Regions from separate parts of the Cronobacter dublinensis subsp. dublinensis LMG 23823 genome, predicted to be linked through region 2. Evidence: predicted binding sites of a transcription regulator. Region 2 holds the regulator's gene; the other holds the start of a gene.
The links. The regulator Fur, encoded in region 2, represses iron uptake genes when iron is present. The targets are predictions, from matches to a motif close to ATAATAATGAGAACNACTATCAA.
Positions count from the first base shown of each region.

Region 1 (3,784 bases), 1.7 Mb from region 2:
GCCAGTGAATAACCCGACGGTGGCCTGCCAGTTATCCTGCTGCACGCCAATCGGCGCCAGCAGCGGCGTCAGTACCCGGCTCACGGAAGCGAGTGCGGAGTCGTTGATGTTGTCCACGGTCTTGCCGCTGAACGAAAAACTATTGAGCGCGCCGATGAATACGCTGACCACCACAATCACTTTCCCGGCGCGCAACACAAAGCCTTTCAGGCGCTGCCAGGTTTGCAACAGCAGGCTTTTCAGATGCGGCACGTGGTACACCGGCAGCTCCATCACGAACGGCGTGGCTTCGCCGCGCATCAGGGTATATTTCAGCATCAGACCGGTCAGAATAGCCATCACGATGCCGAGCAGATAGAGCGAAAAGACCACCAGCGCGCCGTCATTACCGAAAAACGCCGCGGCGAAGACGGCGAAAATCGCCAGCCGTGCGCCGCAGGACATAAACGGCGCCATCATGATGGTCATCAACCGCTCGCGCGGCGCATCCAGTGTGCGTGCGCCCATCACCGACGGCACGTTGCAGCCGAAGCCGACAATCAGCGGCACGAACGATTTGCCCGGCAGCCCCAGCGCCTGCATCAGACGGTCCATCACAAACGCCGCGCGGGCCATATAACCGGAATCTTCAAGAAACGACAGGAACAGATACATCATGCCGATCTGCGGCACCAGCGGCAGCACGGTATTGATGCCGCCGCCGATCCCCTGGGCGAGAAACAGCGTCAGCCAGGCGGGGAAGTGCAGCGTAGCGCCGACCCACTGTAGCCCGTGAATGAAAATCGCCACCGAGCCCGCGTCGAAAATCGGCTGCAACGCGCCGCCGATGTTAATGGCGAGCAGGAACATCAGGTACATCACGCCCAGAAACACCGGCAGGCCAAGGAAGCGGTTGAGGATGATTTTGTCGATGGCGGCCGTCAGACGGTGCGGCTCGGCGGTGAGGCTGTTGCTCACCGCGTCGCAAATCGTCGCGATGCTCTGATAGCGGGCATCGACGATATGCAGCGCCGGGTCATCAAGCTCAGTTTCAAGTGCCGCCAGCGTCTGCGGCAAATGGACGGTAGCGGCGCCCGCCACGCTGCGGCTGTAGATATCGCCTTCCAGCATTTGCAGGCCGAGCCAGCGGCGCTGCTGCAAAGAGAGCGTCGGCGGCATCCTGGCCGCCAGCGCGTCCGCCGCCGCCGTCAGCGCCGCCGGGTAGTGCACGTGCTCGATAGCCTGATTCTGCTGATGACGGTCAATTGCGATTTTCAGGCTGTCGATACCGCGCGCGCGCGTGGAGACCAGCGGCACCACCGGACAGCCGAGCCGGCTCGCCAGCGCGTCGATATCAATACGGATATGTTGCTTTTCGGCGATATCCAGCATGTTCAGCGCCACCACGCACGGGATGCCGAGCTCCAGCAGTTGCAGCGTCAGATAGAGGTTGCGCTCAAGGTTGGAGGCGTCGACCACGTTTATCAGCAGGTCAGCTTCGCCGCCGAGAATGTAATGGCAGGCTATCTGCTCGTCCAGCGACGTCTGGGAGGAGATGGTCGTCAGGGAATAGGTGCCGGGCAGGTCGACCAGCGTGACCTGATGATTGGTCGTCGCGAAGCTCCCCTCTTTGCGCTCCACCGTTACGCCCGCCCAGTTACCCACGCGCTGACGTGCGCCGGTAAGCTGATTAAACAGCGTGGTTTTACCGGAGTTCGGATTGCCAATTAAGCCGATGGTTAATTTTTTCATGTGCATACACTCAACAACGGGAGAGGTCAGCGGGCCGCTTCAACCTGCAACAGCGCCAGATCTTTTTTGCGAAGCACCAGGCTTACGCGTCGGGTTTCGATATGAATCGGGTCGCCCAATGGCGCGACGCGTTTTACCTCAAACGACGAGCCCGGCAGCATGCCGAGCGACAATAATTTCTGGCGGTACGCCGGGCTGATGTCGCGGGCGAAACCGGTAATTTTCCAGCTGCTATTAGGCGTGAATTGCATAAAACCTGCTTATTCCGGATGCGCTCAGCGGCGGCGGGTCGTGGCTCTGCAACGGCCGAAAGCCGATTATTGCGCGGGAAGGGATCGTTTATCTGATTAAGATGGTAATGAGAATGGTTTTTATCTGCAACGCAATATTGCGGCGCAGCGGCAATATCTGATGTTTATTTGTTCTGGCGCAAAAAAAGTAGAGGCCTCGCCCGGCGGCACGGATTTTTAAATAAATTTATTATTTAATATTCATTTGGTTAGAGTTAATTGCGGTTCTTTTTTCGCTTTGCCTGAAGCGCCGCGTGTTATTTATTTAGACGTATTGTTATTTAAATGAAAAATGTAACCGCGTTCATATTTGATTTTATTTCTGAATGTCGATTTTTAAATAAGTGGTGGTTTGGGTAAGGAATAAATGGCGGGTGTGCTGCGCTTACCCACCCTACAGAATCAAAAACGTCTGCCAAAACGTAGGGCGGGTAAGCGCACCCGCCACTGGCATTACCCGAAAACCAATTAAAAAGGCCGGTTTCCCGGCCTTTGTCATGTCGCGGTGGCTTAACGCTTTTTACCGAGCGCGGCAGCGAGCGCGTCGCTCATCGCGCTATTGCCGCTGCTGACGCTCTCGCGCTGCGGCTTGCGGTTCGGTGCAGGGCGGCTGTTTTGCTCGCGGTTATTACCGCCGCCGCGCCGCGCGTTACCTTCGCCCGGCTGTTCGTCAAGACGCATAGTCAGCGCGATACGCTTACGCTGCAAATCCACTTCCAGCACTTTCACCTTCACGATATCGCCCGCTTTCACCACGGTGTGCGGATCCTCGACGAATTTGTCGGAAAGCGAAGAGATATGCACCAGCCCATCCTGATGTACGCCGATATCCACAAACGCGCCGAAATTGGTGACGTTGGTGACCGCGCCTTCCAGCACCATGCCCGGCTGGAGGTCGTTCATGGTTTCCACGCCTTCGGCGAACTGGGCGGTTTTAAACTCCGGACGCGGGTCGCGGCCCGGTTTCTCCAGCTCTTTAATGATGTCGGTGACGGTCGGCACGCCGAAACGCTCGTCGGTGAAATCCACCGCTTTCACGTTGCGCAGCGCCCTGCTGTTGCCCATCAGGTCGCGCAGCGACTGCTCGGTGGCGGCGAGAATGCGCTCCACCACCGGGTACGCTTCCGGGTGAACGGTCGAGGCGTCAAGCGGGTTGTCGCCGTGGTTGATGCGCAGGAACCCGGCGCACTGCTCAAACGCCTTCGGCCCCAGACGGCTCACTTTCAGCAACTGCTGACGGTTGCGGAACTGGCCGTTCTCGTCGCGCCAGGAGACGATATTCTGCGCCATCATGCGCGTCAGGCCCGCCACGCGGGTCAGCAGCGGCACGGAGGCCGTGTTCAGGTCAACGCCGACGGCGTTCACGCAGTCTTCGACTACCGCGTCCAGCTTGCGCGCCAGCTGCGACTGGCTGACGTCATGCTGATACTGGCCCACGCCGATGGATTTCGGGTCGATTTTCACCAGCTCCGCCAGCGGATCCTGCAGACGACGCGCGATGGAGACTGCGCCGCGCAGCGAGACATCGAGATCCGGGAACTCCTGCGCCGCCAGCTCGGAGGCCGAATACACCGACGCACCCGCCTCGCTGACAATCACTTTCTGCGCGGTCACTTTCGGGAACTGCTTCTGCACGTCGAGGAAAAAACGCTCGGTTTCGCGCGACGCCGTGCCGTTGCCGATAGCCACCAGCTCGACGTTATGTTTTTCGCAGAGCGCCGCAATCACGACCGCCGCCTTCGCGGCCTGACCGGTGTGCGGAT
Region 1 is NZ_CP012266.1:4,124,684-4,128,467, reverse strand. Features, by position in the region: gene feoB (Fe(2+) transporter permease subunit FeoB) at 1-1,731, opposite strand, end outside; gene feoA (ferrous iron transporter A) at 1,758-1,982, opposite strand; gene AFK67_RS19160 (Tex family protein) at 2,532-3,784, opposite strand, start outside.
Region 1: feoA (ferrous iron transporter A) is a predicted target of Fur. The motif match lies at 2,084-2,106, and genes of this name have one in related genera.

Region 2 (3,784 bases):
TATGCCAGCACCATCACATTTAGATTCAAGAGGTTATTCTTCTTATGGCAATCGTAGGCATCTTTTTCGGCAGCGACACCGGCAACACCGAAAATATCGCAAAAATTATCCAGAAACAGCTCGGGAAAGACGTTGCTGAAGTGCATGACATTGCTAAAAGCAGCAAAGAGGATCTGGAAGCGTTCGATATTCTTCTGCTTGGCATCCCGACCTGGTACTACGGTGAAGCGCAGTGCGACTGGGACGACTTTTTCCCGACGCTGGAAGAAATTGACTTCAACGGTAAGCTGGTTGCGCTGTTCGGCTGCGGCGACCAGGAAGATTACGCGGAATACTTCTGCGACGCGCTGGGCACCATTCGCGATATTATCGAGCCGCGCGGCGCGACTATCGTTGGCCACTGGCCGACCGAAGGTTATCACTTCGAAGCGTCCAAAGGTCTGGCGGATGACGATCACTTCGTCGGCCTCGCGATTGACGAAGATCGCCAGCCGGAGCTCACCGCAGAACGCGTTGAGAAGTGGGTGAAGCAGGTTTCTGAAGAGCTGCACCTGCAGGAAATCATCAACGCCTGATGATAAACGGCGCGGGCGGCCGTCCGCGCCGGTTGATAGATAAAAGCAATGAAAATAATTGCTACAAATTTTTAACTTTCCCTCACTACGCTGTACAATGGCTTCCTTAATTATCAGGCCTTCACGTTAAAAACGCTGGCGGGTCCACGATTTTTAAGCTCTTTTTTGCCGGGTGCTTGCGGTTTTCATTTAGGCATGTCAGTTCTATAATGAGACGCATTCATCTTCGGCGTATCCGATGTATCGCTCCCTTTCGGGACGAGTCGTTAAGCAACAGGACAGATTCCGCATGACTGACAACAATACCGCATTAAAGAAGGCCGGCCTGAAAGTCACGCTTCCTCGATTAAAAATCCTCGAAGTGCTGCAGGAACCGGTCAATCATCATGTCAGTGCGGAAGACCTTTATAAGCGTCTGATTGACATGGGTGAAGAGATTGGCCTTGCCACGGTCTATCGCGTACTGAACCAGTTCGACGATGCCGGCATTGTCACCCGTCACAACTTCGAAGGCGGTAAATCCGTTTTCGAGCTGACGCAACAGCATCATCACGATCACCTGATCTGCCTCGATTGCGGCAAAGTGATCGAATTCAGCGATGAATCTATTGAAGCTCGTCAGCGTGAAATCGCGACGCGTCACGGCATCCGCCTGACTAACCACAGCCTCTATCTGTACGGTCACTGTGCCGATGGCGACTGCCGCGAAAACGAACACGCGCACGAGGTCGGCGAGAAATAACGCTCGTCATACCGCCTGCTCCAAAGCCGACCTGTGTCGGCTTTTTTATTGTCTGAAAACCAGAGACTGAAAATACAGCTGTACTATTTTAGATAAAAAACACTGCGCTGCGTATTTTAATACAGCGTACAATGCTTAATTAAACCATATCTATTTTATTAAATTGAAATTCAGAAAAGATAAATGTCTTTACCGGTCAATCAGTTAGGCAACGAATTATCACGATTGTTCATTTCCTCTTCCCTGCCCCTTATTGCAGCAATAAAAAAGCATCCATTAAGATACAGCAACGACATAATTTTATTTTAAACAAGGTAACCAATATGGTATTACCCTCCAAACCCCTTGCTGAGATTTATCGCATTGCTGATATTTTCAATAGTTACGGTAACTGGTCTCGTGCGGAGAAAAATACGCTGATCCCGCTGCGGGACGGGGAAATCTGTATCATACGCGGCGGTCAGTTCTCGCTGATGCGCCAGAGCGACCGGCTGCTGCTGGAAAAAAGCAGCGCCCCGTCGGTACTGGGCCTGGCCAGAAATTTAGGTAAATCCCAATTCGCAAAATTACAGGCGGATTCAGAATGTCATTATCAGTTAATTCCTTTTGATTATTTCATGCAGGAAATTGAAAAAAATCACTGCCAGTTACATCTCCTGGTTTTGTCCTCATGGATAATTAATATGCTTTGCTATCGCGAAGAGATTATGCTCGGCAGAAACAGCTTTAGTATGATTAAAGCCAATATCGAATGTCTGGCCGCGATGGATGAGTTTATGCGTAACCGGATTAACGTCGCAGATTATATTGTTAAAAAAACCAATCTTTCCCGCAGTATGGTAATGAAAACCCTTTCTCAGTTGCGCAGCGCGAAACATATTGAAATCAGTAAAGGTAAGCTGCTAGCCGTGCATTCCCTGCCTGACGCGCCGTAATACGCCGCCCCGATAAACCTAAAAGCCAGCCCGGAGGCTGGCTTTTTTATTATGCCGTTACGGCTGCAGGTGCTCCGTCCGGCTGTAACGTTTGCCGTCGTGGCTGACGCTGCGCACCTGCACGTCGCCCGTGACGCCCGGCGGTTGCGCGGCGTCATAGCGCTGCCAGCGCGCGCCGCCATCGGTGGAATACTCTACCGTCACGCCAGGCAGGCTGGTGTTCATCTGCAATACGCCTGCGTTAATGCGCGCGCCGGGCACCGGCAGACGGAACTGCACGCCTGCTTTTTCAAGCTTCGGCAATTCGCGGCTGCCGAGCAGATTCGCAAAGCGCGTCCAGTCTCGTTGCAGCGCTTTCACGTCAACCTGATGCGTTTCACCGCCTTTATACTCGCGGCCCGCCTGATAATCCTGTTCCCAGGCGGCGCGGTGCCAGGCGCGCTCCGCAACGGCCAGCAGACGTGGGTACATCATGTACTCCATCTGTTTATCGGTGCGCACCACTTCGCTCCAGAGCTGCGCCGAGAGGCCATACGCGCCCGGCCAGGGCTTGTCGGATTTGGCGCTGAACGTGTTGCCGTCGCGATCGACCGATGTCTCGGCGTTCTGCGGCAGGTTATCCGGCGCGAAGCTGAAAATCTTCCGCTCATCGCTGAAACGCGTGCCCCAGTAGTAGCCGCTCTCCGCCGGATTCACTTCGTTCGGGAAATCCAGGTAGACATAATCCGGGTTAGAAACCACCACACGGAAACCTTTATTCGCCCAGTCGTTGACGCTGTCAAAACCGCCCCAGTAAAGGGTGTCCCAGAAGTTCACGTTAACGTGCGAGGTCGCAAAGGCGCCGGCGTCTTTCGCATCCTTGAGGCCATCCTGCCAGGCCTGCATGGTGTCGATGCCGTGCGCTTTCACAAGCTTGCTGACCTCAACGCCAAAGTAGCTGGAGAGATGTTCGACATCGGCGACCACGCCGTCCTGCACCATCTTCTGACACACCGGCGAGCGCGCCCAGGGCTTATCCTGGCGACCTTTATCGATAATCCCCTTCCCGGCTTCCGGTTTCGTTTTATCGGTGTAACCGGTGCCAAGGTAGATATTTTTCGCCTCATCGCCGCCAAAATGCCAGGTCGTGAGCGGCTGCCCGGCCTCCCGGTGCATCTGCTGAATTTCGCTGATGACTTTGTCCACAAAACGGCGCGAAGCGTCGAGGCATGGGTTGAGGTAGCCGGTGCGGTTGTAATACTGCACGCCGGTGGTGACCGACGTATCCTGCGGGTCGAGCAGGCGGTACGCATTCGCCTCGTCGGGTTTACCCGCCTTCGCCAGCCGATCGTAGCGTGCCTCCATCGCGATCACCGCCGCACGGGCGTGGGCTGGCATGTCTATTTCCGGGATGACCTCAATCTGGCGCGCCGCGGCGTATTTCACGATGTCGATATAATCGGCGCGGGTGAAATAGCCGCTGCCGTTATTGTTCGTGTCCGGCCCGGAGCCGAGCTGCGGCAGCAGGCAGGTTTTTTCGCTCAGATCGTGGC
Region 2 is NZ_CP012266.1:1,349,632-1,353,415, reverse strand. Features, by position in the region: gene fldA (flavodoxin FldA) at 45-575, shown strand; gene fur (ferric iron uptake transcriptional regulator) at 865-1,317, shown strand; gene AFK67_RS06180 (helix-turn-helix domain-containing protein) at 1,641-2,252, shown strand; gene AFK67_RS06175 (beta-N-acetylhexosaminidase) at 2,310-3,784, opposite strand, start outside.